DNA from 3 places in the Anoxynatronum sibiricum genome. Region 3 is predicted to be linked to each of the others. Evidence: riboswitches for the same ligand, from Rfam matches in the RefSeq annotation. Region 3 holds a riboswitch; each other region holds the start of a gene.
What was found. A riboswitch is a leader RNA that binds a small molecule or an ion and turns the genes downstream of it on or off. The one in region 3 is predicted to bind S-adenosylmethionine.

Region 1 (10,979 bases), on a different contig from region 3:
TGATGAAACCATGCTGCAAATTCAGCGGCAGCAGCAGCTTCAGGAAAACAGCCGCATTCACCAGGGGGCATCTGGTGCAACGGCAGGAACCCCCGAGGAACAGGAAAAGCTTCGGGAAGCCTGTCGCGAGTTTGAGGCCATCTTCCTGAATATCATGCTGAAGCAAATGCGCAATGGGGTGGAAGAAGGCGGGCTTGTGGAAAAATCCCACGCCAGGGGCATTTTTGAAGAAATGCATGATGAAGAACTGGCCAAGTCCATGGCTCAGGGCCGGGGCATCGGCCTGGCGCAGCAACTGTACCAGCAACTGACAGCCGTGACCGTGGCACCCGTCAAAAAAGACTCCTGATGATTTTTCAGGAGTTTTTATTTTGCCCGCAAAAGTGAGTGGAACAGCACTCCCTGTGGTAGAATAAGACCATAGAGATGAAAGATGGGAGGCGTCAGTATGGATCAATCCACACGAAAGCGATACGAGTTATGGTTAACCAGCCCCGCCATTGACCAAGCCACCCGACGGGAACTGGAAGCCATTGAAGGTGATGAAAAAGAAATTGAAGACCGTTTTTTTCAAGAGCTCACCTTTGGCACCGGTGGTCTTCGGGGCATTCTGGGTGCCGGCACCAACCGGATGAATGTCTACATGGTACGCAAGGCTGCCCAGGGACTGGCCAATTACATTCTCCAGCACGGAGAATCCGCCGCCCGGCGCGGGGTGGTCATCGCCCACGACTGCCGGCACATGTCCCGGGAGTTCTGCCTGGAGGCAGCCTGCGTTTTGGCGGCCAATCATATCACCGCCTATATTTTTGACGACCTGCGCCCCACGCCTCAGTTATCCTTTGCGGTTCGAAACCGTGATGCCATTGCCGGTATCGTGGTTACGGCCAGTCATAATCCGCCGGAGTACAACGGATTCAAGGTATACTGGGAAGACGGCGCCCAAGTGTCCACGGCCATTGCCGATGCCATTACAGCGGCCATTCAGGCCATCGATGGCTTCGAGGCTGTGAAAGTAATCCCACAAGCTGAAGCACGGCAATCGGGTCGGCTTCAGGAGCTGGATGCCTCGATGGATGAAGCTTATTTGGAAGCGGTTCTCAGCCAGAGTCTTCGTCAGGACGCAGTGCAACAGGTGGCAGATACTTTTCAGGTAGTGTATACTCCCCTTCATGGCACAGGCGCCAAACTGGTGCCGGAAGCCTTGAAACGGGCCGGGTTTCGCCGGGTGTTGGTAGAACCTTCCCAAGCGGTGCCTGATCCGGATTTTTCCACGGTGAAATCGCCCAACCCTGAAGAAAAAGCCGCCTTCCAGCTGGCCATCCGCCTGGCGGAAAAAGAGGGAGCCGATCTGATCATTGGTACCGACCCTGACGGTGACCGGGTGGGCGCGTTGGTGAAAGACCGGGAGGGGAACTATGTGGTACTCACCGGCAACCAGACAGGCGCCCTGCTGGTGGATTATATCATCCGCACCCGCCGGGAAAAGGACATGCTGCCGGCAAACAGCCTGGTGGTGAAAACCATCGTTACCAGCGAAATGGGAGCTGTTATTGCCAAAGCCCAGGGGGCCTCAATGGAAAACACCCTGACAGGGTTCAAATACATCGGTGACCGCATCAAACATTATGAAACCACCGGTGAAAAGCAGTTTCTTTTTGGATATGAAGAAAGTTACGGGTATCTCTCCGGCACCTATGCCCGGGATAAGGATGCGGTGGTGGCTGCCCTGCTCATCGCTGAAATGGCGGCGGTGTACGCGGTGGAAGGGCTCAGTCTTTATGAAGGACTGCTCCGGCTCTATGATACCTACGGCTATTTTATGGAAGACCTGGTTTCCATCACCCTCAAGGGGAAGGAAGGCATGGAAAAAATCGATGCCATCATGAACCGGTTTCGCCAGAATCCCCCGGGTTCCCTTGGAGGTACTTCTGTGACAGCGGTGGAAGACTATGAAAACATGGCAGGGTTCCCCTCGGCCAACGTGATTAAAATGATTCTGGGAGAAGCGGGATGGGTGGCGCTTCGACCTTCGGGCACCGAGCCCAAACTGAAGATTTATGCTGGTGTCTGCACCGGCAGTCTGGAAGCTTCCCGACAGCAGCTGGACACCTGGATGGCCGCCATGAACCAGCTGGTCAAATGAGGTGATTCAGCAGGTTTAAGTGCTTCAGATCCACCAAACGAACCATCAATATGACGATTGAATGTCACGAATGTGACAATTATTACAGTTGTGTTAAGGACCCATAACAAACCACCATTTATTAAAAAGAAGTGCTATACTGAGTTTAGTGATCGACCGACGATCATCATCCCCCTTTGTTTCAATAGGGCCTTCTCTTAATGGAAGGCCTGTTGTCTTTTTTGTTATTTTTTGTTATGATAGCAACCATCAACCAGTGAGTTGACCGACGGCAGACCCGCCAGACTCATCTGAGATGACACACTGGCTGTGGCACAGGTGCCACAGTAATTCTGGAGGCGCAAACCCGATGAATGACGCATTTTTCAGTCTGCTCAACCAAATCCTGGTACTCTTTTTCATGATGGCCGCCGGTTATGCCGCCAGAAAAGCCCAGGTATTGAACCAGGAAACCATCAAAGGGATCAGCCTGCTTATTTTACAAGTAACACTACCGTCGCTGATTGTCAGTTCCATGCAGTTTCCCTTCAGCATGGAGCTGCTGCACACCAGCCTGATAATTGTGGGCATTTCCATTGTGACTTATGGGGTCATCATTCTTTTTTCGCGGCTGTATGTACGCCTGGTCAAGGAGGAAGGCCCCAGAGGTGACGTGCTTCAGTTTTTACTTGTCTTTTCCAATGTGGCCTTTATGGGATTCCCCATTGTTTCTGTGTTGTATGGCGATCTGGGTATTTTTTACACCGCCCTGTTCAACATCCCTTTTAATCTGTTGTTGGTGACCCTTGGTGTGGCCATTATGTCCCGCAGTACCGGCCAGAGCAGCGGTCAAATGAACTTCAAAAAAGCCTTTCGAAGCCCGGGGGTCATTGCTGTCCTGCTGGGATTCACTTTTTTTGTGCTGCCGGTGAGTATTCCCGGTCCGCTGCTGGAAAGTTTACAGTTGATCGGGGGAACCACCACGCCCCTCTCCATGATGATCATTGGCGGAATGCTGGCAGATATTCCCTTTCGGTCGGTATTTGGTGACCGGGCGCTTTATCAGGCGACTGTGGTGCGATTGCTGCTCATGCCCCTGATGATGTATCTACCCCTTCGATTTCTGGGATTCACGGGAATTATGCTGGGAATTCCGGTCATTATCATTGCCATGCCGGTGGCAGCCAATGCTGGTGCTTTCGCCCGGCTCTACGATTCCGACTACTACTTTGCCTCAAAGGCAGTGTTTCTCACTACACTGTGCTCCATTCTCACCATTCCCCTCTGGGCATTGTTTCTTTAGACCGATGGCGAGAGAGGGTTGACAGGCGGAAATCCGCTAATCAGCCGGTGTTTCACTGATGGAAGGAACAGATGTTGCGACACTTATTTTGATGAAACTGATGTTGAAAAACAAGGAGGAGGATTCCATGAAAAAAGGCTTGTTGAGCTCCAGACTGAGGCGCTGTTTTGCCGGGTTGCTGGTATTGGTGATGGTACTGTCTTCCCTGGTGACGGCAGCGGCATCTGATGTGACCATGACGCAGGATGACATTGAAACAGTGATTGAAGAAGTGGCCCGGCGCAAAAACATTCCGCCGGTAATCCTGAAGGCCATCGCCTGGAAAGAGAGCCGCAAAACCCAGTTTACAAGTGGGGGTGCCCCTTTTGTCTCCCGGGGAAACCGGGGAATCATGCAGATTAATCAAATTCATACAGGCTTTGATGCCGAACTGATTCTGTATGATGTGGAATACAACATCGAAGCAGGTGCAGACATTTTATTGTCAAAATGGCTGGATCCCCGAACACCGGTGGTGGGCAACCGGGACCCAAACGTGCTGGAGCACTGGTACTTTGCTCTCTGGGCTTACAACGGCTGGTTATCCCGCAACAATCCCAATCTTCATGGAGAGAAGACTTATCAGGACAGCCTCTATGATCTGATACGCACCCGTTACGGGCAGGAAGTTTCCACCGTGGATTGGAGTCATATTCCAGCCAGTGGATTACCCCCGGCAGACCTTCATTTGCCGGAACCGGCGGTTACCCATGAAGGCGGCATTCTGTTCTTTCAGCCCGAAGACCGGGCGCTGGCAGACGCTCGTCAGGAACTGTATGTGCTGGATGGACCCGGCGGCGATGTGCGGTTTACAGTTACCAGGGGTACAGAACTGGTGATTGCCGGTGAAGCACAACTGGCAGACGGGCTTTACTGGTATCGGGTGAATCATCCTGCATCCGGTCAAGTCGGCTGGGTGGCGGCCATTTACCTGAAACCGGCTTTTGTACATGAAGAGGCGACAGATGATGCTCTGTGGAGCCTGTTACTGGAGCCGGAAATGCCTGAACCGCTTCATGATGAAAGTGATCCATTTGGTGAAGCGGACACAGACCATACAGCTGGTGAAGCTGGTGAAGCTGTACTGGAAATTCAAGCCGTTGAAGCGGCGGATACTGTTCAAAGCACTGAAAATGGAGCCTCTGAAAATGGAACTTCTGAAGAACAGGATGACCCCGAGGTTGCAGAAGCGGCGTTGATGAGTTTGACGGAAACCGAGCAGGAAAAAGCGCCAGTGTCAGATAATGGGTTTCATTTTATCGACATGACAGACCACCCTGCCCGTGAAGCAGTGGAAACACTGGCTGCGCTTGGTGTGGTGAGCACCAGCAGTGCAGAATTCCGCCCACACCAGACCATCAGCCGCCAGGAAATCGCTCTGATGCTTCATCGATATTTCCGGCTGGGTGATGCCGGGTTAAACCAGGAGGCGCTGTATCAGCAGTTAGCGGCCTATGAAGACGGGACGGCTGTGGACGCCTGGGCTCAGGATGCCATGGCTCGGGCTGCGGCACTGCGTATCATCACCGGGTATCCCGACGGCACCATTCGTCCCCACGAAGCTGCTACCCGGGAACAGGGAGTGGTGATGGTGGTAAAGGCCATGGAAGATCAGGTGCTGTCGGATCAGCGTTGTGCCAGCGACTACTTTGAAGACGGCAACAGCATTCATGCCTGGGCATTGCCCTCTGTTAACACATTACTGAAAAGTGGTATTTTTGAAGGCTTGGATCACACCGCCTTTCATCCCCAGCAGGAAATGACCCGGGTGGAACTGGCAGTGGTGCTCTACCGCCTACATCAGGCAGCATTATGGGAATAACCGGAAAATAATCGTTGACAAAGCTGTGGGGCAATGCTATACTTTTTTCGTTCAACGACTTGGAAAAAGGGCCTATAGCCCATAACTGCATACCGAAAATCTTGATGTAGACCTTATCAAGAGCGACTGAGGGACAGGCCCGATGAAGTCCGGCAACCATAACCGCTGGTGTATGGTGCTAATTCCTGCAGAACGAAGGTTCTGGAAGATGAGGAGAACGGCGCAGGCCGGAGCGTGAAAGCCTCTTCTTTTTGAAGGGGCTTTTTGATTTATTGAGTTGTGGCAATGCCAGTACCAGCTGATCCATTGGCTGGAGTGACGCACTCGGAAGAAAGAAACGAAAAGAAGAAAACACGAGGAGGAACAATCATGAACAAGCGACTATTTACGTCGGAATCGGTTACAGAAGGACATCCTGATAAAATTTGCGATCAGATTTCCGATGCCATTCTGGACGCAATCCTTGAAAAAGACCCTGCCGGCCGAGTGGCCTGCGAAACCATGGTGACGACGGGAATGGTGATGGTGGCGGGAGAAATCACCACCAGCTGTTATGTGGATATTCCCAAAATTGCCCGGCAGACCATCCGGGAAATTGGCTACACCCGCGCCAAGTACGGTTTTGACTGCGACACCTGCGCTGTGTTGACAGCGATTGATGAACAGTCAGCCGATATTGCCATGGGGGTTGATGAAGCCCTTGAGCATAAATCAGGAGAAATGGAAGATACGCTGGAAGCCATCGGTGCCGGTGACCAGGGAATCATGTTTGGCTTTGCCTGCGACGAAACCCCTGAGTTGATGCCCCTGCCCATTTCACTGGCTCACCAGCTGTCTCGGCGCCTGTCAGAAGTGCGCAAAAACGGCATGCTTACCTATCTGCGGCCTGATGGCAAAACCCAGGTGACGGTGGCCTATGAGGACGACAAACCGGTACGGGTGGACACCATTGTCATTTCCACCCAGCACAGCCCCAACGTAAAGCGGGAAACCATTGAAAAAGACTTGATTGAACATGTGATCAAACCCATCGTTCCCGGCGGTTTCATCGATGAGAACACCCGGTATCTGGTGAATCCCACCGGTCGTTTCGTAGTGGGTGGTCCTCAGGGTGATGCAGGTGTCACCGGTCGCAAAATCATTGTGGACACCTATGGCGGCTACTCCCGCCATGGTGGTGGAGCCTTCTCCGGTAAAGATCCAACAAAGGTAGATCGATCTGCCGCTTATGCTGCCCGCTATGTGGCCAAAAACATTGTGGCTGCAGGTCTGGCAAAGCGGTGCGAAGTGGGCCTGGCCTACGCCATTGGTGTGGCCCGTCCAGTATCCATTCTGGTGGACACCTTCGGTACCGGCACTGTGGGTGACGATGTGCTGGTGAATCTCATCAACAAGCACTTTGATCTGCGCCCTGCGGCCATTATCCGCGATCTCGACCTGCGCAAGCCCATTTACCGGCAAATTGCTGCCTATGGGCACTTTGGCCGAACAGATGTGGCGCTTTCCTGGGAAAAAACAGACAAAGTGGCAGCACTTAAAAAAGATGCTGCTGCTGAGTAACACACCAGCTCCATCAACGTCAGTTTTGATCATCACAAGAGTTGGGCGTTTCGCTATATTTTTATGCGTCAACCTGAATCACAGTTTGCCTGACGACAGACTGTGATTCTTTTTTGTCGAATAAGGCTGGTTTAAGTCTCTGGTCCCGGGGGTATGATTCCATCGATATCATTCGAACATTCACAAGGAGGCATTTCAATGCTGAACAACTTTAACATGCGCTCAAAAATGCTGATTATTTTTGTCGTCACCGGGCTGATTCCCATGCTCATCATTGCCGCGGTGGCCTATCAGCAATCCAGCAGTACCCTTCAGAAAGAAATCTATCTTCAAATGGAACAGTTTGGAGAACTAACCGAGCTCCAGTTTGAAGATTATTTCAGAGAAAAGGAAGTTTACGGAGACGTGCTGGCGAACCTGCCACTGGTGATCAATGCCCTGCAGGTCCATCAATCCACCGATCTGGAGCCTGAGGAGCAGGCAGCAGCCTGGCAGGAAGCCTTTATTGGTTTGGACGGTCTGATGACCGATAATCTACAGCGGTTTCGCCTGGGAGGCTTGTTTGTCACCGATGCCCAGGGCAATTCCTTTTATGCCACTGAACCTTTCAGAGCATCCCTTGAAGGGGTTGATCTCAGCAGCCGGGATTACATACAGGCCTCCATGGGGGGGCGGCAGAACTGGTCGCAGCTGTTTTACTCCGATGTGATTGATGACTACACCATTGTGTTGTCGACGCCCCTGCAGGACCCCCAAACCAACAGGATCATTGGCGCTGTGAACGCACTGATCCCCCTGCCGGCCATCGAAGACATCCTTCACAGCAACATTCATTTGATCGGTGAAACGGGAGATTCCTATCTGGTTGACGCTTCGGGAATGCTGGTTACCAACACCATGCGGGGAGAGTTTGCCCAGAATGCCGCTTTTGTGCGGACGATTCAAACAGACGCCACCAGGCGGCTGGGGGAGGCGCTGGCCGGTGGCGACACTGGTTACAGCGGAGTGGGCAGGTACAATGACTACCTGGGTCAGGGCGTGCTGGGCAGCTACAAGGTGGCTGTGCTTGGTTCCACAGAGGTGGGGATGATCATTGAACTCGATCAGGCGGAAGCAATGGCACCTCTGCAGCGCCTGGTAACCCTGCTGGGTATTCTGGCGGCGGTGGTGGCTGCCATCAGTGTGTTGCTGGCCCTTTACGCCGCCAAAATCATGGCAGACCCCATGAGGGAAATTTCCCAGGCGATTCAACGGGTGGCCAGTTACGATTTCACCATTGCCGAAGATGACCCCCTCCATTTATATGAAAAGCGCAAAGATGAAGTTGGACAAATGGCAACCGGACTAAAAAGCACCCTGGCGACCCTGCGCACCATCATGGGAAAAATCACCGGACAGGCCACGACCATCGGCCAGTCAGCCAGCCAGCTGCTTGATATCGCCAACGACATGGCTGCCGGCAGCGAAGAAATGAGTGCTAAAACCGGCGTGGTGAGTGCCGCCACCGAACAGATCAATGCCAGCATCGGGAGCACCACTGAAGCCACGATGGAAACCAGCCAGAGCATTCAAACCATTGCCTCGGCTGTTGAAGAGATGTCGGCAAACATTCGCAATCTGGCATCGGCTTCTGAAGAAACTTCTGCAGAAGTGAATAATGTGACACAGCTTATCGAAGGCGTCACCGTCGAGATTGATGAAGTCAGCAGTTCAGCCCAGGATGTAAACGAGTCTGTCAACAGTGTGGCCATTGCTGTCAAGGAGATCAATCAGTCATTATCTGAAGTGAGTCATAACTGCGAAAAATCCATGCATATCAGCGACGATGCCGGACGTAAGGCTGCCGACACCAGCAAAGTCATCGAAAAATTAAACCAGTCATCCAAGGCCATTAATAAAATAGTAGGAGTCATCAACGATATCGCAGATCAAACCAACATGCTGGCCCTCAACGCTGCCATTGAAGCGGCAGGAGCAGGTGAAGCCGGCAAGGGATTTGCTGTGGTGGCCAACGAAGTGAAAGAATTGGCTAAACAAACGGCAGAAGCCACCGACGAAATAGGACAGCAGATCGCCTCCATGCAGCAGGATATGGGCAATGCCGTCAGCTCGGTGAAGCTGATCACCGATGTCATCACCCAGGTGCAGGAAATTACCAATGCCATTGCAGCGGCGGTGACCCAGCAAAGTGCCACCACCGGCGAGATTTCCGACACCATTGTGGTGGCAGCGGAAAGGGTGAGTCAGATCACTTCCCGCATCGAAAATATCAGCAGTAATGCTGCTCAGGTGCTCCGCAGCTCCACAGAGGCATCCAAGGGTGTCAACGAAATTGCCCGCTCTTCCTCAGAGCTTTCAGAAGCCTCTGATGAAGTGGCCAGAAGCAGTGAAGCCGCCTCTGAACAGATGACAGATCTGGGACGCTCCACCAGCGAAATTGCCCAGGGAGCACAGGAAATCGGCAATAACATCTTTGAAATTGACGGCGCTGCCGCCGATACCGCCAAGGGTGCCACCGAAACCAGTCAGTCAGCCCAAGACCTGGCAGGCATTGCCCAGGAACTGAATGACATTATGAGTCAGTTTAAAATATAAAGAAGGGTTCATTCCCTGATTTCATCACTTTGCCAAAACCTTCGGGCAGCGCCATCATCGGCGCTGCCCGTTTTTTCCCTATCACTTATTCCCTGCCCTTCCCCTATTCACTCTTCCTGATCACTTATTCCCTGCCCTCCTGTGCTATAATGATAGCAGTAATCACTCGGGGGGCATACCATGATTCAGCGGGAAGGAAAACTAGTGGAAACCATCTTTCATAACGAAGCCAATGGCTACCGGGTATGCCTGCTGGAATGCGACGAAGAAATGCTGACAGTGGTGGGGGTGCTGCCGGGGATCAATGACGGTGACCGCCTGCGCATCACCGGAAAAATGACAGTGCACCCCCGATATGGGGAACAGCTTCAGGCAGACACTTGGGAACCCCTGATGCCCCAAACCCTGGAAGGAATCATGGAATACCTGGCCTCTGGCTTGTTGCCGGGAATCGGAGAAAAAATGGCCCGTCGTTTGGCAGAAGCCTTTGGAATGGAAGTTTTTGAGGTGATGGAGCACCATCCCCAGCGGCTTCAGGAAGTCAAGGGCATTGGTGCCCGACGGTGGCCGGAGATTGCTGCCGCCTTTAAAGAGCATAATGCACTGCGAAGCTTTTTGGTCTGGATGGGGCAAAGGGGCATCGACGCCCGCTTGTCCATGAAGATATACCAAGCTTTTGGAGAACCGGCCAGAGACATGCTGCAGGAAAATCCCTATCAGTTGCTGGAAGTCCTGCCAGAAATAGGATTTGTGAAAATGGATGCAGTGGCTCGCACCCTGGGAATTGATACAGAAGATCCCCGTCGGGTGGAAAGTGGTCTGCTGGCAGTGCTTCAGGCATCTCAGGGCGAAGGCCACACCTGCCTGCCCCGTGAACTGCTGGTGGAACAAAGCCGGGAGTTCCTGCAGACGGGGGAACGCGTGGTGCTGGAGGCCATTCAGTCCCTGGCGTTGGACCAGGTACTTCAGGTGACCCGGCTGGAGGACGGCGCCGAGAGGATCTACCTGATGAACGCTTATACGGCAGAAACAGAAGTGGCCAAAAGACTGGCAACCCTGGCAGTTTCTGCACCACCCCCGGCACCCCGGGGGCTGACAGACAGACTGGAGCGATTGCAGCAGACCCAGGGTATCAGGCTGGCTGCCGCTCAACTGGCTGGTATTGAAAAAGTGTTTTCCCACCGGGTGCTGGTGATCACCGGTGGGCCGGGAACGGGGAAAACAACCCTTATCAACACCCTGATCCAGTTGCTGGAAGAGGAAGAACTGGGCTACTTGCTGGCTGCCCCCACGGGCCGGGCGGCGAAACGCATGACAGATACCTCCCGCCGGGAAGCCAAAACCCTGCACCGCCTCCTGGAAGTCTCTTATTCAGAGGAAACCCAGGAGCATTTCTTCAACCGGGATGAAGACAATCCACTGGAGACAGATGTGGTCATCGTCGATGAAGTTTCCATGGTGGATATTTACATGATGCAGCACCTGTTGAAAGCCATCGGACCCGCCACCACCCTGGTGATGACCGGCGATGCAGA
Region 2 (10,979 bases), on a different contig from region 3:
AGACTTAGCGTTGCAACTCCATTATGGGAAAAAGGCTGACGGGGAAGATTTCCCGTCACATTGTTGCGCACGTGAACAAACAAATCGTATGGTCCTTTTTGAAATCCGTCGATGACAAGCTGAATTTGGGGATCAACAATAATCTGCACATGATCCTCATGGAAACCACTAAAAAGTGTGAAAACATGATTATCGGCATAAACGTGTATATTATCACGGATCAATACAGCATCATTTAAATCCGCCCGACCCAGCTCCGTTTCGATGAAGTTCTGAACCAGTGGTTTTTCAACACCCTCCCACCAGCTCCATTTGGGAAAATCACCATATACCCATGCAAAGTCCTCTGCAAAGTTTTCGCTCAACCGTGCTCCCCAAGGTACCCGTTCATCCACTGGAACCGGGTATCCATAAAGATTGGCATAGGTCTCTTTAATACTGTTCTTCTGGTTCTCATAACCATCTCTTCCAAAAATCAGATACCCGACTTCATGGCCCACTTCGTGGGCCAGCAATTTGAGAATGTCTGATACATCTTCAAAAAGATTAAATACCAAAATCTGTCCGTTGGCGTGTACTGCTCCATATTCATCATTGGCGCCATTAATGAAGAAGATTTCTTTTCCATCATAAACCATCTCAGGTGCAGGAAGTCCATCAAGAAAACCATGAATCACGGCTTCATCATAAGCCGTAAAAAGATCCATTATTTCCACGGCTGCTTTTTCAATACCGCCCTGAAGGTTTAAGTGTTCCAACTGAAAAAATGCATAAGTGTATTCGAGTGGATAGTAGTTTTCCCACCCTGACTCTAAGTCACCTGACAAGCTGTCTTTTAATAAGCAACGCCGGGCATTGGTTGCAATGAACAAACTGTTTATCGCATCAGTCTCTTCTGGGGAATAAAGGCGGTAATGTGGATGTCGTTTTTGCATCTCATTGATCACATTCTGTTGATACCGCTGCAACTGGTGGGTTTCGAGATATAGCTTTACTCTTCTCCCTTGGGTATCTGGCAAGCTGTGTAACTGTTGAAAGTAAGTCTGATCCGACTGGAACCAGGCACGATCAAACGCTTCCGGTTCTCTCGTATTCATACAAGCATACCCCATGTTAAAGAGGTTTGAATGTTGGTGACGTTGTTTCTCAAGTTTTCTTTCCAGTGAATCCTCTGCCTGAAAACCAAATGACGACATCCATCGCGCCTGTACCGGTGACATTTGCTGCGTCCACCAGTCCCAAGCCGTAGGAATACCGGCCAGTGCCTGATCATCAACCTTCTCGATTTCTCCTGAGAGAAAAACACAGCCAGTACCAATAAATAAAATCATCAATAATGTGATTCCAAATTGAAACCGTTTCGTGATTATCGGTTGCCGGTTCCGGGTTGCGGCCATGCATAATCGCTGCTGTTGATCGAGCGGTTTTTTTTTCACGCCTATGACTCCTTTATACAGTTTGACTATACCATTGTATTGTCTGGACCTTTCGGGTACTTCTCTATCCTATAGCATAGCACAGGAATCACAAGAACCAAAAGAATATCTTATGAGACGATGCGAGATGTCAGGTAATCGCATCTAATGACAGCATCACCACATTGACGGTTTTATCCGATCTGATTTAAATCAAATGGCGTCTCCTGATAAACATAATAGTTCAGCCAGTTTGCAAAGAGAAGATTGGCATGTCCACGCCAGGTGACAAGCGGTGTTTTTAAAGGATCATCTTCCGGAAAATAATTCACCGGTACGTCAATGGAAAAACCCGCTTTCATGTCACGATCATATTCCGCCTTCAAGGTTAATGGATCATACTCTGAATGACCTGTGACAAAAATGTTTTTCCCATCCCGCGTTGCCGCCATATACACGCCTGCTTCAGGTGAAGTGGCCAGAATGTCAAGCCCCGGCACTGCTTCCAGATCTTCTGCCCGCACTTCTGTGTGACGGGAATGTGGCGCCTGAAACAAGTCGTCAAATCCTCTCAGCAATTTCACGTGGGGTTGATGTACCTGATGACTGAATACCCCGAACAGTTTTGCTGAAAGTGGATATTTGGGCACTCCATAATAGTGATACAGCGCTGCCTGTGCAGCCCAGCAAATAAACAGGGTGGAGAAGACATGCGTCTTTTTCCACTCCAGAATCTGCTGAAGTTCTTTCCAGTAATTTACTTGTTCAAAGGGTATCTGTTCCACGGGGGCTCCGGTAATAATCAATCCGTCAAACTTCTCGTGACGCACTTCCTCAAATGTTTTATAAAAGGTGGTTAAATGATGCTGCGGTGTATTTTTAGAATCATGGGTTGCCGGGTGAAGCAATACCACATCTACCTGAAGAGCTGTGTTTCCCAATAATCGAAGCAGCTGGGTTTCGGTGGCTGTTTTAGTGGGCATCAGGTTGAGAATGGCTATTTTAAGCGGGCGAATATCTTGATGATATGCCCTGCTCTCCTTCATGACAAAGATGTTTTCTCCAGCCAAGATTTCTGCGGCAGGCAATGTATCTGGAATTTTAACCGGCATCACTCACTACCTCCCTGCCTGTTGTAACGCCTGTTGCAAGTCGGCAATCAGGTCGTCCGCATCTTCCAATCCCACCGATACCCTTACCATGTCAGGGCGAATCCCTGCTTCAAGTTGCTGTTGTTCTGATAATTGTGCATGGGTGGTACTGGCTGGGTGAATCACCAGCGACTTGGCATCGGCCACATTTGCCAGTAATGAGAAAATATTCAAAGAATCGATGAAGGTTTTGCCCGCCTGTAAACCACCTTTGATACCAAAGGTGAAAATGGAGCCTACACCTTTGGGAAAGTCTCTTTTTGCCAGCACTTGATAAGGACTGTCTGCCAGTTCAGGATAGTTTACCCAACTCACCTGAGGATGATTTTCAAGAAATTCAATGATTCTTCGTGTATTGCTCACATGACGTTCCACGCGAAGCGAAAGAGTTTCAATCCCCTGAAGAAAAAGAAATGCATTAAAAGGACTGAGAGCTGCACCAGTGTCTCTGAGTAACTGCACCCGCACTTTAACGATGAAGGCCGCAGGACCAAATGTCTCTGTATAACGAATCCCATGATATGTGGGATCTGGTTGCGTCAGTCCTGGAAACTTACCGCTGGCTTCCCAGTCAAAAGTGCCACCGTCAACAATGAGTCCGCCTATGCTGGTACCATGGCCGCCTATAAACTTGGTGGCTGAATGCACCACAATATCAGCACCGTGCTTAAAGGGCTGGTAGAGGTAGGGGGTGGCAAAGGTATTGTCGATGATCACCGGAATGCCATTTTCGTGGGCAATGGCAGCGACCGCTTCCACATCGATGAGATTGATATTGGGGTTGCCAATGGTTTCGATGAAAACGGCCTTGGTTTTCTTGTTAATGGCCTTTCGAAAATTTTCCGGATCATCAGAGTTAACAAATGTAGTGGTAATGCCGTATTTAGGAAGTTGGGCGTCCAATAGTGTGTAAGTGCCCCCATAGAGGGTATTGGATGCAACAATTTCATCTCCCGTGCCGGCAATGTTCAGAATGGCATAAGTCACAGCTGCAGAGCCGGAAGCAACAGCCAGTGCCGCCACTCCACCTTCCAGGGCTGCAATTCGTTTTTCAAGCACGTCGCAGGTGGGGTTCATGATGCGTGTATAGATATTGCCGGCTTCCTCCAGAGAAAATAACCGGGCGGCATGATCAGTATCCTGAAAAACATAAGAGGTGGTTTGATAAATGGGTACTGCCCTGCTTCCAGTAGCTGGGTCAGGCTCTTGTCCTGCGTGGATTTGCAATGTGTCGAACTTCAGGTTGGCTGTTGTCATGTTCATCTCTCCTTTTGTGTTCTTGAGAGGGCAATAAAAAAACCTCTTGAAAGGTGCATCAAGAGGTTCGATGGTTGCTCATCTCTCATCTCTTAGGTTCACACCTACAGGAATTAGCACCGTGCAGCTTTGCTGCCGGTTGCCGGGCTTCATCGGGCCAGTCCCTCCGCCTGCTCTTTATAAGAGTTAACTTATTAAATTGGAACAATACTAACATAGATTTATTTCGATGTCAAGAAGAACATCGCATTTTTTAGCAAGGCGGAATGATTCTGCCTTGGACTCTATGAAAAAAGTGACTCCCATTTCCCCTGACGCTTGATTGCCATTAAATCATCGCATCCACCAATGAAATTTCCATCAACAAATATTTGTGGTACTGTGCCGCTTCCTGTCTTTTTCTTCAACTCCTGCAATGCTTCATCATCTCCATCAATAACGATTTTCTCATAGGCAATTCCCTCTCGATCAAGCAACTGCATGGCACGAATGCAATAAGGACAATATGTCCAGCAATAAACTTCTACTTTTTTCATTTCATCTTCTCCTTCTGTCTTCATTTTAATTTAGCTAAAGAAATCATTTGTTTGGTAGCGGGAAAACCGAATGACTGAAACTTTGAAAAACACATTTTGCGGAAGGATGCTGTCTGTTGAATGCTGCTCATGGCTTCAGCAGTGGTATGTTTGTTTGAATATAGGGTCGCCGTATACCGCCCGGTCTGAAATTATAAAAGATAGCGCGCTCGGTATAGTTGAGGATCATGGGCATTAAATCACTTCCCGTCAATCTCAGGCTTCCGGTGGCGCAGCTTCGCTCACCAAAAAGATTCACATGATCAGGACGCAGTGATGGACCACAGAACATGATGGGAACTGCATCACCCGCATGAATCATTTCACCTGAGCTTGGTGTTGTATGATCCCCGGTAACGATGAGCAGGTGCCGTTTTTCCCGGGCTGCTTTGACCAGGTTCTCTAACTGAACATCAATTTCTTCCAATACCCTCACTTTTTCATGGGGATTTTTGGTGTGGGCTGCTTCATCTGGTTTTTTGGTGTGTACATGCACATAGTCTGCCGAGGCTGACAAGGCTCTTTCAATGGCTTCCCCCATGGAGTGGTATGATTCGCAGGGCATATTAAACAAGGCTGCGATGCCTTCCATGAGGGTGCTTTGTGCCAGCATCAATCCCTTTAAGCCATTCTGAATTTCAAAAGATGGGATGGAGGGCTTCATGCCACACCACTTGGTTAACAGCATGGTGGCCGGCTGCTGATGATGGGTGCGTCGCTTCTGATTCACCGGATGCTCATTTAAAGCTTGGTACATGAATGCCAGATACTGATTCAGTGCTTGCGAGGTGGCTTCTGCACCCGGGTCAGTGGTTTCAAAGGGGACCACTGCCATCACAGGCCGATGAGGATAAAAGGGATCGCTGTCGGAAATATTGCCGTTGATTCCCGTTTTTTTGATTTTCAGGACTCCATGAGGCAGCTGTCCCCGCTGCCAGGTAAAGGTATACCCATTCACCTTTTCTGGCAGTTTGGAAGCCAATATGTCGGACTCTTCCGCTGACAAAGCTGCCACATTTCTCTCCAGAATTTCATAGCAGTCTTCTCTGGCTTCCACCCAAGCCCAGGTGGTAACCAGGTATATGGTATCCTCTTCAAGGGAATCTCCCATGGTGAGGGCATGCAGCACTCCTCTGTCAGGAAAGTCTTTCATATCGTAGCCCAGCATCACAAAATGTGCTGCTTCAGTTCCCAGAGGCACCCCTTGGCGCCATGGAATCATCATGCCGGTTTCAGCCAGTTGGCAGAGAGCATCCAAATGGGGCGTATGCGCTGCCTCCAAAGGGGTTTTTCCATCTAACGCAGGATGCGGTCTGTCACCTAATCCGTCAAGTAACAGCATGATCGTTTTCACAGAATCCCCTCCAATGTGAGCCTTTCAATGACAACTTCTTTCATTTCTGCCAGATTTGCCTGGGGACTTTCCAGCAACAGGTGTCCCAGATTTTGGCAAACCGGTTCCAGAAATGTTTCAAGGTACGAAGGAATGAGCTGCTCATTGATGAGCGACTCGCCGCGTTTGTTTCTGTCATTGCCACTGAACAGGCATTGTGGCTGCGCTTTGCCTTCCTCCCATTGCCATTGGATCAGCGCCTCAATCTCTTTGCCGTTGGTCACCTGTCGCAGCGGAATCAGCAGATCCACTCCAAAATGGGCCATGATTCGTTGGTAGCTGTCCAAACAAATGCTCAGCTGATTGGCTTTCAATCTGCCATCGTGACTTTCCCGCTCACCTGAAATCACCCTCCCGCCCAGCCTTTTGGCCAGAGGCATACGCATCAAATGAAAATAGGCATGACACCCGATACACGGTGTGTAAAACCCAAAATGTTGCTGCAGGATAGCAACAAAGCTGCTGTTTAATACTTGCCACAGGGCCTGATTGCTGAGGTACATCAGAGGTCCGATGGACACCTTTCCCTGATAGCGTGTCATAACCTGCTGGCGAAGCAAGTTCACATTGGCTTCCAGCACCTCCACCGAGCCGTACTCCACTGGTGCAAAAGTGACCACGGGAAGAATGGAAGTGATTACGCCGTCCTCCAACACTTTCAGGATAGCCGCCACTGAATCCCTGCCGGCAAATTCACCAATCACCGTATCTGGCGGGCATTGTTGAATCACCTGCCGCCACTCGTCAGCAGAGCTGTTCTGTCGTATGATCATGTCCCACACCTCACTGTTCCAGGTCAACTGAAATGATTAAACCCCTTTTTGAATGCTTCATCACCTTTGTTTTATTACCCAAATGAAACCAAAATGCACCAAGCTGCCTTCCTTTTTCTGGAAGGCAGCTTGGTTTAAGGTTTCTGATTTTCAAATGAGTCGATGTCACTTCATTGGATGCCAATGATTTTACCGACCCAGCTTTTCCCTCAAGAAGCGGCGGGCCATCATAGCATATTCAAGGGGGTCCGCTTTCGCCGGGTCCTGTTCCGCCTCAACTACTATCCAGCCGTCATAGCTGCTGTTTTTAATCAGATCGAAAATACCGTCCCAGTTCACCATATCGCCATCTCCGGGGACGGTGAACATGCCATTTTTAACCCCCTGAAGAAAGCTCATGTCCTGTTCCTTGACCGTCTCATACACATGTCGCCGAACATCTTTCACATGAATGTGAGCCACTCGGTCAAGATGCTTTTCCAGCACTGCAACCGGGTCTTCCCCCGCCAACGTCAGGTGTCCTGTATCAAAGAGAAGGAACACCGTCTCAGGATCAGTCATTTCCATCAATTGGTCAATTTCTTCCTTTGTTTCGACACCAGTACCGGCATGAGGATGAAAACAAAGTTTCATGCCCTTTGCATGGGCCATTCTGCCCAGTTCATTCAGGCCCTCAGCCAGATTTTTAAATTGGCGTTCGTCAAGAATGACCTGGTTTTTGAACAGCGGGATGGACTCATCGCCATGAATGGTCACACCACATTCCCCTGCACCCACCACCCGGGCGCCCAACCCGTAAGTGTAGTCCAAGTGATTTTGAAATCGCCGAAAAGTGTCTTCATTGTTGAAAACGGTAAACTCCGTACTGAACCACATGTTGCAAATGGTGATCCCTCGGAGATCGATGGCTTTTTTAATGACTTCGAACTCCTTGGGGTATTTAATACCACCTTCGCTGCCAGTGTAACCCGACAACGCCATTTCGCTGAGACACTGCTGGTAGGTCAGTTCTCCCCCCAAACTGGGCAAATCATCATTAGACCAGTTAATCGGTGCACAACCGTATTGTATTTTCACAAAATACCCCTCCACCTATTGAAAGACTCGCCTCACTATGATCAGCTTCCTATTCAAGTCAAACGTGTTGCAGTAAAATGTGCCGTTCTTTTATGGGTTTACCAGGCTTTACCCCTTGAACACATACTCATCCAACAATCGACTGGTGGTTTCTGCCACTTCCTGGGTATCCATCTGCCAATGATGGGCACTGACCAGTTCATAGGTCCACCATTCATCATAGCCAGAGGCCTTCACCGCTTGCACCCATTGGGGCACATCGATGTCGCCGTTGCCTGCATAGTGTCCCCTCAGGTCTGTTTCATCACAAGTAGTTCCTGGCGGGTTTTTCTTGCCATCCCCAAAATGGATGTGGTAAATCAGCCCAGGGTTCATCTTGGCGACTTCATCAGGGGTGGTTTTGCCGCCATACCACAAGTGCCAGAAGTCGATGACCATGCCAAAATTGTCTCTTTCAACTGCTTCGATCAGCTCCAGACTTTGTGAAAGGGAATGAATGGGGGACCATGCCACCGGCTCCAGCTGGAATCGAACGCCATAGCGGGCGCCAACATCAGCGATGCGTCGAATGTTTTGGGCTGTCAGGGTTCTGATTTCTTCCCAGGGGCGACCTTCAAGGGCGCAAAGGGGCACCAGTTGGATACAATCGCATCCCACTTCGTGGGCAAACCGGGAGAGAGATTCGGTCTCAGCCAGCATCCGATGAACCGCATCGTCATCTGTTCGCTCCACATGGGCGACATCATTGATGCTGATCATTTGAATATCCCATTTTTCAAGGGCTTCTTTCACTTTTTGCGTGGACATGCCGGCAGCCAGATAATCGTGCACCTTATCTCCGGCCATTTCAACAGCGCCAAAGCCTGCTTCTTTCGCAATGCGTAAATCTGACAGCAAATTGCTTTTCCAGATGGATTTCGTGTGAAGTGCTTTTTGGTTCATGCTCCCACTCCTCTCATTTCCATGCTTACTACCGAGTTAATACTTTCGCAGTTTTTCTACAGCTGTCACCATTCGTTGATGCGCTTCATTAACTGCAGCGTTTTCTGAAACCCCTGGAGTCCCCACACGCCAGAAACTGGCATAGCCTTCTGTCATGGTGCCTGGAAGAACGTCGATGGCAATCAGGGTGGATACAGGCGATTTCCGACTCATTTCCAGGGCATCTTTCAGCTCTTCTAAAGTCCGCACATGGTAACTTTGCGCACCATACCCTTCAGCCACCTTGGCAAAATCGATGGGCACGGGACTGCCGGAGAGTGTTCCCGTGTGGGCTTCACGAAACCGAAACTCGGTGCCGTAGGTATCAATTCCCTGACTGTTTTGCAGTTGTCGAATGCACTGATGCCCATGATTGTCGAAAAGAATCACATTGATTTTTTGACCCTCCTGAAGGCTGGTGACCAGATTGGAATGAGCCAGCAAAAAGGCCCCGTCGCCCACTAAGCTGTATACTTCAGCCTCCGGTTCTGCCAGCTTGACACCAAATGCACCAGCAGTCTCATACCCCATGCAGGAGAAGCCATATTCCAAATGATAGGTACCCGACTGTCGCACCGACCAAATTCGCTCCAAATCAGAAGGCAGGCTGCCGGAGGCTGACACCACAATGTCAGAAGGCTGCAGCAGCTGATTCAGCTCCATCAGAACCCGTGTTTGCGACAGACCTTCCGCCGGGTCCAACAGTGCCAATCGATTCAGTTCTTCCTGCCACTGCTGTTTGGCTTCATTCACTTCGTTATGATAACCGGCCATGTAATTTCTTTCTTTCAGAGCCTGTGTTAAAGCTTCAACGCCTTCTCTGGCGTCTGCCACAAGGGATAGTGCACCCATTTTCATGGCATCCATGCGGCTGAGATTGATGGAAACCATTGGAATGTCATGGTGCTGAAAACCACCTTTGGAATGTGTCACGAAATCATTCAGTTTGGTTCCCACGGCGATAATCACATCTGCCTCTTTCATCAGCTGGTTCGCCGACAATGTACCACATATGCCGGCACAACCGACGTAGTAGGGATGATCGTCTCGTATTTCCCCTTTGCCGGCCTGGGTTTCAGATACTGGTATACCAAACTCAAGAGACAAGGCTTTTACTGCTTCGCCGGCATCACTGTAACGCACGCCACCTCCTGATATGATAAATGGCTTCTTTTTCCCGGAAATCAACTCTGCCGCCCGCTGAACAGCATCGTTGGCAGCAGGTGATCGATCCACATACCAAACCCTTCTGGAAAAAAATTCCACCGGATAATCATACACTTCTCCCTGAACGTCTTGGGGAAGGCACAGGGTGACAGCACCTGTTTTTTCCGGGTCAGTCAGCATTCGCATCGCATTGAGGCAGGCACTCATCAATTGTTCCGGGCGGCTGATTCGATCCCAGTATCTGCTGACAGGCTTAAAGGCATCATTGACACTAATGGTATAGTCGGACTCTACTTCTGCCTGTTGCAGCACAGGATCTGGCTGGCGGTCGGCAAATGTGTCTCCCGGTAATAACAGTAGGGGGATCCGGTTGACCGTTGCTGTACCTGCTGCTGTGACCAGATTGAGTGAGCCTGGCCCAATGGACGCGGTGCAGGCATAAATCGCCCGCCTTTTTTTCTGCTTGGCATAGGCCATGCATGCATGGGCAATATCCTGTTCATTTTTACCCTGAATAAAGGGCATTTTGTCTTTCATTTGTTCCAATGCTTCTCCCAGACCCACCACATTTCCGTGGCCAAAAATACCCATGAACCCATGAACAAATGGTGTGACTTCACCGTCCACCTGAATCATCTGGTGATGTAAGAAAGTCACCAACGCCTGGGCTGTCGTTAATCGAATGGTTTTTTTCATAGGATGCCTCTTTTCTTTCTCCGGAAAATCTTCGTCAATCCTTATCATTTATCCGGCCATATTTTTGCATTCGGTTGTTCCACCCATAAATGTTCCTCTTCAAAGGTGGGGGTGATATACGGGTTATCTTTCAAATGCCTGATTACCCATAAAAAATACATGGCATAACCTGGCGCCGACACCTGTGGATGCACTAAATCTGGGGCAATTAAAACAGTATCGTTATTTTCCAGGAGAACTGCCTCATCGCCCAGCTTCATAAGACCAAACCCGTTTTCGGGTTGAAGCTTATAAAAATATATCTCTGGCTGTTGGTGGTGATGAGATGGAAACCCTGCCCATTTTCCCGGATAATGAACATCTTCCCCAAACATGATATTGGAGTCTGGCGACAGCTCAATATTATGAGCTGTTCGTACAATTCTTGTTCCTGTTTCGTTCATGGTACCTTTACCACGTACTTCTTTAATGATTTTGCTGTCTGATCGCACCAC
Region 3 (10,979 bases):
TCTTTAATCCAGGCAGCCCGTCAGGAATGTCATGAAGTGGTGGTGAGTATTTTTGTGAATCCCACCCAGTTTGGCGAAAACGAAGATTACGAACGTTATCCCCGTGATTGGAATCAGGACTGTTCTCTGGCGGCCGCCGCCGGTGCCACGGCTGTCTTTTTGCCAAGTGCGTCAGACATATACCCCCCCGGCTATCAAACCACCCTGCATCTGAGTTCTTTGACCCAACATCTCTGCGGCGCTCATCGCCCCGGTCATTTTGATGCTGTAGCCACTGTTGTCTGCAAGCTGCTGAATATCGTCGCACCTCATCGTGCTTATTTCGGTCAAAAAGATGTTCAACAGCTGCGCGTCATTCAGCAGATGACCGCTGATCTGAACATGAACGTTGGCATTGTCCCCATGCCAACTCTCAGAGAATCAGACGGTCTTGCCATGAGCTCCCGCAACGCTTATCTTTCTCCTTCAGAACGCCTGGCCGCCGGCATCATTTACCAGGCATTGCTGTCAACTGAACAGGCGGCACAGGCTGGTGAAACATCGCCACTGATCCTTCAACAGCTGCTGCTGTCGCATTTGGTCTCCGAACCACTGGTTCATGTGGAATATGCCGCCGTTGCAGATCCTGTCACGCTGACACCCCTTGAACAACAGCAGGCATCCATGCTGCTGGCTGTGGCCGTGCGCATTGGTGATACCCGGTTAATTGACAACTTGCTGATCAATCTCCCCCCATACGCAGACCTTACGAAGTGACTTCTTCTCCCAACAGCTCCCGCTGTTTTTTCTTGCTGAGGGAGCTGACAATCAGCTCATGGGACATGTCAATCATTTGCCGCAGCACTTCACTTGGCACCTGACCGTCCAGATCCACTGAATTCCAATGTTCCTTGTTCATGTAATACCCCGGGCGAATTTCCGGATAAGTGGCTCTCAGATGCTGTCCAAAGGCCGGCTCACATTTCAGCGTGAGGATATGCCGTCCTTCATTGTCATGTCCCAGCATGCCGAACATTTTTCCACCCACCTGGTAACGGTCAACACCCCATTCTTCCTTATAATCTTTTTCTGCAGCCGGCCGGCCCAGACAGTAGGCGTCCAGCCATTCGTATGTTTGTTTCATGATGCGCCTCCTTTTCTCTGTTGATGATTGATCGACACCACAGCGTGCTTACTGATTACCTGCTTCCATTATCCCCTGATTCTCATTTTTCATCAAGGCGTCTTTTCATGCGTGTTCATTTCCGCGACAAAAAAAGTGCCCCCACCAGGGCACTTAGAGGTTGAAGGCAACCAATTTTGTCTGCCATCTGAGAGTACCCTCCTAACAGGGCACCCAATGTGACAAGCAAGGCGCTTTGGGCAAGGTAATGCCTTGCCAGACTTCTTGCTTGTATTAATATTGACAACGGTCGAAGCATGCCATGGCCGGAAGCTTCTTTATGCCGTTAAACTGTTTTGATACATTGTACCAATGCGTCTGCATATGCCTCCGGCTGGAAGAACAGGGCTTCGTGGCTGCCCTGCAGTTCGACCACCGGTGCTTCTCCCAGGCTTTGGAACATGCCCACAAAGGCACCCGGCGGCAGCGACAGATCTTCAGTGCAATATAGCAATACCCGGGGTGTCTCCAGTTGCGCAAAGGCATTCGCTTGAATGGGCGTATCGAAGAGTGCCAGCGGCTGGGGCACCAGGTGGCTGATTAAACGATTCTGCTCTTCTTCTGAAACACCACTGGCCAGTGCTCCCCGAATGAAATCCTCCATTAACGGAATGCTGTGATCCGGTGTCGCCAATGCCATTTGCTTAATTCCCATGGCCATTTCCTGATCGGGGATCATGTCGAACTGACTTTTTCCCTGAGGCAGAATCCAGGCATTGTTAAACACAATTTTGCTGATTTTATCCGCCACCTTCGGTGCAGTCATCTGAATCACATGCCCGGCACTGGAATGTCCCACCAACACCGCCGGCTCTGGCTGTTCCTCCAGTTTTTCCACCAAAGGTTTTAGTGCCTGTTCATAAGTAATGCCTTTTCGATCGTCTTCAGGTCCATTGCCGGCCAGCGTCACCGCTTCTGCCTCATACCCCTTCTCTTTCAGCGCTTTGATCACACCCTCCCAGCAAGAAGCATTGTGCCATGCGCCATGAACCAAAATGATTTTCTCCATGATTATTTCCTCCTTTTTTGTTGATTCCTTTTGACGGTTTTGACAGTTCCTACAAGAACCTGCCGCCCGTCATCAATGATCCCTTTTTCAGTTCAAGCACCATCACATTCACCTGCTGTGTATCGATATCCAGAACCGTCCCCATGGCGGTTGCCACAGATCGCATCACTTTCTGACGCTCTTCCAGCGACTTGCCCTCCAGCCAATAAACCATTGCCAGAGGCTGCCTGCCGCCTTCATGAAACCAGTCCTCCTCCGGGATTTCTTCACCCGTCACCGTCAGTCTCTCCACCGGCCAGTCCATGGCAGCTGCCACCTGAAGAGCCACCTGTCGCAGAACGTGTTTCTCCCGTCCCAGCTTCATCTTCTCCGGTCCCAGCTTCAACTGAATCAGGGGCATGATTTCCACCTCCTTCTCCTGTCAACATTCACCTTGTGTCAGCGTGAAAAATGCAGGAACATCTTCACCCTCATACTGATAAAGGCGTTATAATCCTTTGTTTATATCAGCAATAACTATGCCAACATCATGCGTCTGGGAGCGATCTCTTATTCGGCCTAAAAACAGGGTGGTTTTCCTGCCACAATCAGCCTTGGCACCCATTCATCTTTTCCGCAAAAAAAGAACCCGGGTCACGGATTCATTTTCCTGTTTTCTGATTGTTCCAGATGGGAACAGTTCTATTTTGATTAATGGTTCTTGCTCACATCTTTTCAGCCTTTTTCGCCGGTGTTCCGAATGGGATCAGTGTCAAAAATGGTTACAGCGGTCGCACTCACTTCACACTTCCTCCCTGGTGTCTTTTATTATCCGATACAGGGTGGGTCTGCTGATTCCCAAGCGTCGGGCGGCTTCACTGATGTTTCCATCACTTTCCTTCAGAACCTGCCGGGCCATCTGTCTTTCAAGATGGGTCAACAGCTTTTTCCCGTCGCTGGCAGATGTCCATTGACTGGACCCATGATTCCCAGCTGGTGTCACGCTGCTGGCTTCAGCCCCTCGGTTGAGCCAAGCCGAATGATATCGAATGGTCTCCGGCAAGTCTGCCATCCTGATTTCAGCTGCCTGGCAGGTGATCAGTAGTTGTTCCATCAGATTTTTCAACTGCCGCACGTTTCCCGGCCACGGGTAATGACATAAGCAGGATATGGCTTCTTCTGTCAATCGGGGTATGTCCCGGCCCATTGCCTCCGCCAGACCTTTCAGCAATGTTTCCATCAACAGGGGAATATCTTCCCGCCGGTGCCGGAGTGGTGGTATTGAAATGTCATACCCGCTAATCCGGTAGTAAAAATCTGCCCGCAAAACACCTGCTGCCACAGCCTGTTCCCCCGGTATTTTAGAGGCTGTCATCAGTCTGAAATTCACTGACCTTTCTTCCGTGCCGCCCATGGGCATGATCTTTTTCTCCGCCAGGCAGCGAAGCAGCATGGCCTGAGTAGCGGCTGAAAGACTTTCCACCTCATCCAGAAACAGGGTGCCGCCATGGGCGGCTTCGATGAGACCCGTTTTTCCAGCGGATCGGGCACCGGTAAAAGCACCCCGCTCATAACCGAAAAGAGTGGTTTCCGCCAGTGTTTCCGAAAGCGCCCCACAGTTAATCACAATCAACGGCCCTTTTCTGCGAGCTGACAGCTGGTGAATCACCTGAGCTGCCACTTCTTTTCCCACACCACTTTCACCGGTGAGCATCACCGGCAGTTCTCCCTGGGCAACAGCGGCCACCCTTTCCCTGACAAGCTTCATTTCATGGCTCATTCCCACCAGTTGATTCAGGGGGTTGGGTTTCGCCGGAGTATCAGGAGTGGGTTTCATCAACTCAATGCCCTGCCAGTAGCGGTTTTTATTCCGGTCATACTCCAGCCAGCGCCAATGCTGATATAGATCTGCCACGCACCGCAGAAAGGGCAGTACCATCATCGGCTGATGCATATCCAGGCTGGAGGCCCCCACCGCACCGGCAATGTTTCCCCTGGCGTCCCGTAATGGCGCGGCAGAACAACTGAAGGCATGAAACCAGCTATGGTAGTGCTCACACCCGGCAAGGCGGATGGTGGCCGCCTCTCGCATGGCCAGTGTCACCGCATTGGTGCCGCTGAGATCTTCATTTAACTGTTCCAAAAAAAGGGATGGCACACTCAGTTTTTTCGCCATGGCTTCTGGATATTGGTGATTCAATGCTTCAATAAAGTTTCCCTGATTATCATAGATGGACAGCACTACATGGTTCTCATCTGCAAACCGGCCAATGGCCTCCAGTGTTTCAGCGGGTCGGCGGCGGCTTTTGGTCATCTGCAGGGCAGCGATTTCCTGCCCGGGAACAAATCCAGCCTGGATCCTTCGATTTTCCCAGGGGTCAACACCCCTGTCCCGACAGTTTTTCCAAGAAGTCAAGACTGCCTGTGGCACACTTGGCTGGTGAAGATGCCCCGATCTAATAAACTGTTGCCAGGCAACAGCTGTTTCTTTCAGGTGATTATCTTGAGCCATGGGTATTCCTCCGGTATAGTGACGGTTCTCCATTTGTATTGCTTTGTTCCACTATACCTGTCAGTGGCGGCTTATGTCAATGCAGTGACAATCTTGGATTTTGCCTGAAGCTTCCCATAGACATTTATACGATCCCAAGAAATTCCAATACCCGATTTTTCACCGAAGCTGAAATCGTCCAACAGATGACTGCATCATCGCTGCCAGCTTTGCCAGGTTGTTACCTGCTTCGGCAATTTCTCCCATGGCAGCCGTCTGCTCTTCCACCGAAGCAGAGGCTTCTTCTGTTCCCGCTGCATTCTCCTGTGAAATGGCCGAGAGATTCTCGGCGATCATAACCAGAGATTCTTTCTGCTGCTCCATTTTTTGACTGGATTCATTCAGGGTTTCCACCACCCGTTGCATTTCTGCCAGTGTGGTTGAGATACCCTGAAAACCATTGCGCACTTCGTCCACGTAAGCTGTTTGTTCCCGAGTCTTTTCAGTGGCACTTTGAATGGTTCCCACCGTTTGTTCCATTTTTTGTGTCAGTTCGTCAATGACAGCTGCAATTTCACCGGTGAACTGATTTGACTGTTCTGCCAGTTTTCTGATCTCTTCTGCCACCACTGCAAATCCTCTGCCGGCTTCTCCCGCCCTGGCCGCTTCAATGGCTGCATTCAGTGCAAGGAGATTGGTTTGCTCGGCAATGTTGTGAATCATCTGGCTTGCCTGGCCAATTTTATCCACACTGGCACTTGTTTCGAGAATCATTTCCCTGGCTTCGTCACCCGCCTGACCGCTTTGGTGAGCCTTTTCAACCAGCTGATCTACCTGCAACAGTCCATTTTGCTGCACTTCCAGCGCATCACCGATGGTTCTGTTCATAACGCCCATCATTTGACGATTCTCTTCGATACACTCTCCCAGTATATTGATACTGGTCACACTGCGTTCCGTTTCCTGTGCCTGGTCATCCGCTCCCCGGGCAATATCTTCAATGGTTTTAGCCACTTCGGCTGCTGCAACAGAGGTTTCAGTACCAGCCTCGCCAATATGAACCGACGCTGTGGCAACACTTTCAGATGCTGTTTGGATTTCTGTCATCGAATCGGTGATGGTCTCAAGAAATCGATTCAGATCATGCATCATTTCACCAATTTCATCCTGCGCTTTCACATCGATTCTTTCTGTCAGATTTAGCTGCTCCGAAATCATGCGCAGTGTCGTTCCTGCATTTTTTAACGGCCTGATCACAATCACTTGCAGCAAAATCAAAATCAAGCCCGAAACCACCACCAAATTGATCACCGTCGCCACCACCAGCGACATTTCACCAGTCACCAGATCTCCCACAACATCATCCATTCGCTGAACTACCCGGTTGATGAAGGCTGCTATGGTGGGGCTGATGAGCAATGCCAGAATCACCCCTGTTAAAAATTTAGTTTTGATGCCAATTTTGCGCTTAAATGCACCTCTCGTCTTTGATGCCTGGTTTAACGTCCGACTTTCTCCCTTTTTGCCCATTATTATGCTCCTTTCGTTATTTGCGTTCATCCCGCGGGCCATACCGCCTTATAGTTAGTTCCTATCCAAATCTTCTGTTCTAAAACCTTCTCGAATACGTTAAGCTGGAAACGTCTTCCTCTGTTTCAGAAGATATTTTTCCCAGAAAAATGTTGACAAGTGTTCTCATCCGTATTAGAATGCAAATAAGTTTTTCTTGCAACATCTAAAAACTGAATCGTAAAACTCTTATCCAGAGTGGTGGAGGGACTGGCCCGATGAAACCCGGCAACCGTATCTGATCATTGATCAGGTAAAGGTGCTAATTCCTGCGAAACGTTGTTTCGGAAGATAAGAGAGACAAAACCCCTATGTGTGTTTGGCTCTCTGTCTTTGGCAGAGAGTTTTTTATTGTTCAAAAGGAGGGAGTCGCACTTACAGATTCAAATTGATTGATGTTGTGCATTCAAAATTAAACTCAGGAGGAATAACCCATGAAAAAAATTCAATTAACCCTCATTGCCCTTGCACTGTTACTGTTGCTGGCCGGCTGCGGCAACACCGATGCCGCTGTTACCCCGCTGGACCCTCAGCATCTGACCGTTGGCGTTACTGCAGGTCCCCACGAAGAAATCCTTGAAAAAGTGAAAGAAATTGCCGCCCGCGACGGCGTTGAAATCGACATTCAGGTGTTCACTGAATATGTTATGCCCAATATTGCACTGGCAGAGGGAGAACTGGATATCAACAGTTTCCAGCATCAGCCTTATCTGGACAATTTCAAAAGCGAACGCAACCTTGAATTAGTTGATGTTGCCAGCACCGTCATCTTTCCCATGGGGATTTACGCCGCTGAATACAGCGATGTGAGTCACATTCAGCAGGGAGACCTCATCGGGCTTCCCAACGACCCCACCAATGGTGCCCGGGCGCTGATTCTTTTCGAAAGTGCCGGTCTGATCACCCTGAAAGAAGGCGTTGGCGTCGCTGCCACCGTCAATGACATTGCAGCGAATCCCCTGGATCTCCGATTCATTGAACTGGAAGCTTCTCAGATTCCCCGGCAACTGGATGAACTGGCTGCAGCAGCCATCAATGCCAATTTCGCCATCGAGCACGGCTATGTACCCACCGAAGATACCATTTTCATCGAACCCGGTGATTCTCCATGGGTGAATGTCATCGCTGTGAGAACCGGTCATGAAAATGACGAAGCGGTGAAACGGTTTATTGAGTACTACCATCTGGATGAGGTGCGCCAGTTCATCGGCGAACACTTTCAAGGATCCATTGTCGCTGCCTGGTAAAGGGCAGCGGCAAGATTTAATCCCAAAGAGAAAGGGCTGGTTTTGTTGATTCAACTGCATCAGGTATCCAAAACATTTCAATCGAGCAGTCAGCAGGTGGAAGCCCTTCGGGAAGTCTCCCTTCAGGTGAACCCGGGCGAGATCTATGGCATTATCGGCCACAGTGGTGCCGGAAAAAGCACCCTGATTCGCATTGTCAACCTGCTGGAGAAGCCAACTTCCGGTCACATTGACATAAACGGTGTTGATTTGACCAAGCTTTCCCCACAAAAACTCCGGGAAATCCGGCGTTCTGTGGGCATGATCTTTCAAGGCTTTAACCTGCTGAAAACCGCCACGGTGGAAGAAAACATTGCCCTGCCCCTCCGCCTCACCGGTCTCTCCCACCAGGAAATCAGCCAACGGGTGGAAAAATACCTGGCCGTGGTCGGACTGACAGATAAAAAGCAGGCTTATCCTTCCCAGTTGTCCGGCGGGCAGAAACAGCGGGTAGCCATTGCACGGGCCTTGTCCCACGAGCCGAAAATATTGCTCAGTGATGAAGCCACCAGCGCCCTGGATCCAGAAACCACTGAGTCGATTCTGGATTTACTCCTGAGCATTAACCGGGAGTTTGGCATCACCATTCTCCTGATCACCCACGAAATGAACGTGATTCAGCGGATCTGCGACCGGGTGGCTGTGATGGAAGATGGGCGTATTGTGGAGGAGGGAACCCTGCTGGAAGTCTATTCTGATTCCAGACACCCCACCACGAAAAAATTCATCAACAGCCAGTTCCCCCAAAGTGCCCTGTCACTGCTTCCTGTTGATGAGCAGGATGGCCAGCCGGTACTGGAACTGTCCTTTGTGGGCGCTGTCACCGACCAGCCCGTACTGGCAGAAGTCTCCAAACGGTTTCAGGTTTCTCCCAACATTTTGTCTGGGAATATTGTTCCCCTGAAAAACGCCCACTATGGCAAACTCATTGTGCAGCTGCTGGGAGATCGGGAAGAAACAGCACAGGCTGTGGCCTACATTATTTCCACCGGCGTGAAGGTGGAAGAATTAAAGGGAGGTGAAGCCCATGCAGGCCTTTTATAGCCGTTGGGGAAGCGTCATTTTCAAGGCAACTGTTGAAACCTTTCAAATGGTCACCATCGCCATGTTTTTTGCCGTTCTCATCGGACTGCCGCTGGGCGTCATCCTCACCCTGACGCGAAAGAACGGGAGCCTGGAAAACCGTTGGATCTACCAGGGACTGAACACTCTCATTAACCTGATTCGTTCCATCCCCTTCATCATTCTTCTCTTTTATATCTTGCCCTTTACCAAACTGCTGGTGGGCACCTCCATCGGCGTGAAGGGGGTTATTGTGCCCCTGGTCGTCCACACCGCTCCTTTTGTGGCCCGGCTGATGGAATCAGCCTTGCTGGAAGTGGACCGGGGCGTGGTAGAAGCCTATGAAGCCATGGGAATCAGCACCCCCAAAATCATCTGGCACGTGATCATTCGGGAAGCCCGCCCCGCCATTGCACTGGGACTCACCATGGCCATTATCGCCCTCATCGGTGCCACTGCCATGGCCGGTTTGGTGGGAGCCGGCGGTCTGGGGAACCTGGCCTACAGCTATGGTCACCTGCGTTACGAAGTGTCGGTGATGCACACCACAGTACTTCTGTTGATTGTGCTGGTACAGTGTCTTCAGTCGCTGGGAAACCACTTGGCCGCCCGCCTTCGAAAAGAGTAATCCATCGCAAAACGAGAGCCGGCTGAAATCAGCCGGCTTTTGTTACCAGGTTTCCCATCGAACAATATCAGACAGTTTTTTTCGGGGAGTGGGGGCAGGCGCATGAGCCGGATAACCTACCGTGATCACCGCCACCACATATTTATCATCGGGAATCCCCAATACTGGTCGAATCTCTTCCTGAGTAAACCAGGCCACCCAGCAGGTTCCCAAACCCTGGTTTTCAGCTTCCAACACCAGATGTTCCGCTGCAATCGCTGTGTCCCTGATCACCTGCTTCAGTTCATGCTGAGAGCTTACCTCTGTCAGCACCACCTCCGGGTGGCCAGTGATCCTGCTGGAAAGATCGGCCACACAGGCAATGTGTACCGGGGCGGTGAGCATCCACTTCTGTTGGTGTGAAACAGCTGCCACTTTTTCCCGCATTTCCTGAGACTGGATTACAATGAAATGCCAAGGTTGGGTATTGTTTCCCGAAGGCGCCCACCGGGCACTCTCCAGAATAGCCGTGGTTTTTTCATCCTCCACGGGACGGTCTTCGTACTTTCGAATGCTTCTTCTCGTTTCGATGGATGTCAGCATCTCATCACTCCTCATGTTAATTGATTATTGCTGCTTTCCATGAGCAGCCTGTTCATTGATACCTGTTTTCATTTGTCTTTGCGGGGTATTTAGATTATAATACTCCTTATTCATCCTACCCAACGAGGAGGAAAACGAACAGTTTTGATGCAAAATCCGAAAATGGAGGTCCTTTTATGCAAAGAAGAGCATTCTTATTGACCCTACTGTTACTTTTTGTGTTGGTCCTGACCGCCTGCAGCCAACCCGGCGGCGACGCTGCAGTTCCTGCTGTCACCGTAGCACCTGCAGCCGAATCGACGACTGCCGCCTATGAATCAGATGATTTTTTACCTTTGGTGCTGCCGGTCTATGAAGATCTGGAAAACCACCTGGGCGAAGAAATCACTGTGAAAGGCTTTGTGTTCCTGCGGGACAGTTATGGTGATAACGAGTTCATGGTCACCCGCATGCTGGTGGAATGCTGCTTTGATGATGCGGCTCCCACCGGATTCGTGACTCAGTGGGAAACTGACACCCTGCCGGAGGTCGATTCCTGGGTGGAGGTCACCGGTATCATTGATCAGAGGGAAGCCACTGATTCAGTGACAGGCATGGTGTTCATCCAGCCCTACCTCATCGCTTCTTCCGTAACCTCCATTGAACCCTACGATTCCCCTTATGTCTTTTTCGAAACAGAGTAAGCACCTGAACACTCTCCGGCCACAGTACATGCTGTGGCCGGTTTTTCGTGGTATGAGAAGCAGCTTAACTGTCATCCCGCCGCAGGCGGTTTTGTTCATGGCAGGTTTGCAGAAATGGTATAATAAGGCATGCAAGGGAGGCGCCTATGAATATTCGAACCTTTGACATTTCCAATCCCCTCCGGCATCGCCGGGACATCCGTGCTTATCTTCACTTTTGCCGTCGGGTATATGCCCAGAATCCTCACCACCGGGACCTGATCACACCGGTACTGAAGGAACTGCTGACAGGCAGGGCCGTCATCTGTAGCAGCAGCTGGCTGAAGCCGCTGATGGTGGTGAAGGATAACAATCAAATTGTGGCAGTCTGTCTGCTGGCGGTGGTGGACCGACTTCCCCACCTCATGCAAATCACTTACTTCGAAGCCCTTCCCCAGCAAGCAGCGGCAGTCAACTTACTGATTCAGGCGGCCAGAGAAGCCGCCGTCATGAAAAAGGCCACCGCCGTCAGCGTGGGACTGAATCTCC

Region 1: linked by a shared signal. The riboswitch ahead of metK (methionine adenosyltransferase) and the one ahead of AAIG11_RS08455 (MetQ/NlpA family ABC transporter substrate-binding protein) in region 3 are both predicted to bind S-adenosylmethionine.
Region 2: linked by a shared signal. The riboswitch ahead of AAIG11_RS11485 (O-acetylhomoserine aminocarboxypropyltransferase/cysteine synthase family protein) and the one ahead of AAIG11_RS08455 (MetQ/NlpA family ABC transporter substrate-binding protein) in region 3 are both predicted to bind S-adenosylmethionine.

The regions. Positions count from the first base shown of each region.
Region 1 covers NZ_JBCITM010000009.1:70,095-81,073, reverse strand. Annotated here, with positions in the region: gene AAIG11_RS10170 (rod-binding protein) at 1-349, shown strand, start outside; gene AAIG11_RS10165 (phospho-sugar mutase) at 449-2,146, shown strand; gene AAIG11_RS10160 (AEC family transporter) at 2,496-3,428, shown strand; gene AAIG11_RS10155 (S-layer homology domain-containing protein) at 3,556-5,289, shown strand; SAM riboswitch class I at 5,400-5,504, shown strand; gene metK (methionine adenosyltransferase) at 5,659-6,849, shown strand; gene AAIG11_RS10145 (methyl-accepting chemotaxis protein) at 7,048-9,444, shown strand; gene recD2 (SF1B family DNA helicase RecD2) at 9,625-10,979, shown strand, end outside.
Region 2 covers NZ_JBCITM010000011.1:91,458-102,436, forward strand. Annotated here, with positions in the region: gene AAIG11_RS11475 (hypothetical protein) at 1-1,436, opposite strand, end outside; gene metA (homoserine O-acetyltransferase MetA) at 1,610-2,527, opposite strand; gene AAIG11_RS11485 (O-acetylhomoserine aminocarboxypropyltransferase/cysteine synthase family protein) at 2,534-3,823, opposite strand; SAM riboswitch class I at 3,906-4,009, opposite strand; gene grxC (glutaredoxin 3) at 4,108-4,359, opposite strand; gene AAIG11_RS11495 (BPG-independent phosphoglycerate mutase family protein) at 4,487-5,752, opposite strand; gene AAIG11_RS11500 (hypothetical protein) at 5,749-6,564, opposite strand; gene iolE (myo-inosose-2 dehydratase) at 6,754-7,641, opposite strand; gene AAIG11_RS11510 (sugar phosphate isomerase/epimerase family protein) at 7,750-8,583, opposite strand; gene iolD (3D-(3,5/4)-trihydroxycyclohexane-1,2-dione acylhydrolase (decyclizing)) at 8,620-10,485, opposite strand; gene AAIG11_RS11520 (5-deoxy-glucuronate isomerase) at 10,530-10,979, opposite strand, start outside.
Region 3 covers NZ_JBCITM010000007.1:50,758-61,736, forward strand. Annotated here, with positions in the region: gene panC (pantoate--beta-alanine ligase) at 1-756, shown strand, start outside; gene AAIG11_RS08430 (MmcQ/YjbR family DNA-binding protein) at 746-1,123, opposite strand; gene AAIG11_RS08435 (alpha/beta fold hydrolase) at 1,449-2,171, opposite strand; gene AAIG11_RS08440 (tautomerase family protein) at 2,221-2,571, opposite strand; gene AAIG11_RS08445 (sigma-54 interaction domain-containing protein) at 2,953-4,662, opposite strand; gene AAIG11_RS08450 (methyl-accepting chemotaxis protein) at 4,822-6,171, opposite strand; SAM riboswitch class I at 6,397-6,508, shown strand; gene AAIG11_RS08455 (MetQ/NlpA family ABC transporter substrate-binding protein) at 6,645-7,457, shown strand; gene AAIG11_RS08460 (methionine ABC transporter ATP-binding protein) at 7,500-8,540, shown strand; gene AAIG11_RS08465 (methionine ABC transporter permease) at 8,524-9,186, shown strand; gene AAIG11_RS08470 (nitroreductase family protein) at 9,229-9,768, opposite strand; gene AAIG11_RS08475 (TIGR03943 family putative permease subunit) at 9,945-10,451, shown strand; gene AAIG11_RS08480 (hypothetical protein) at 10,598-10,979, shown strand, end outside.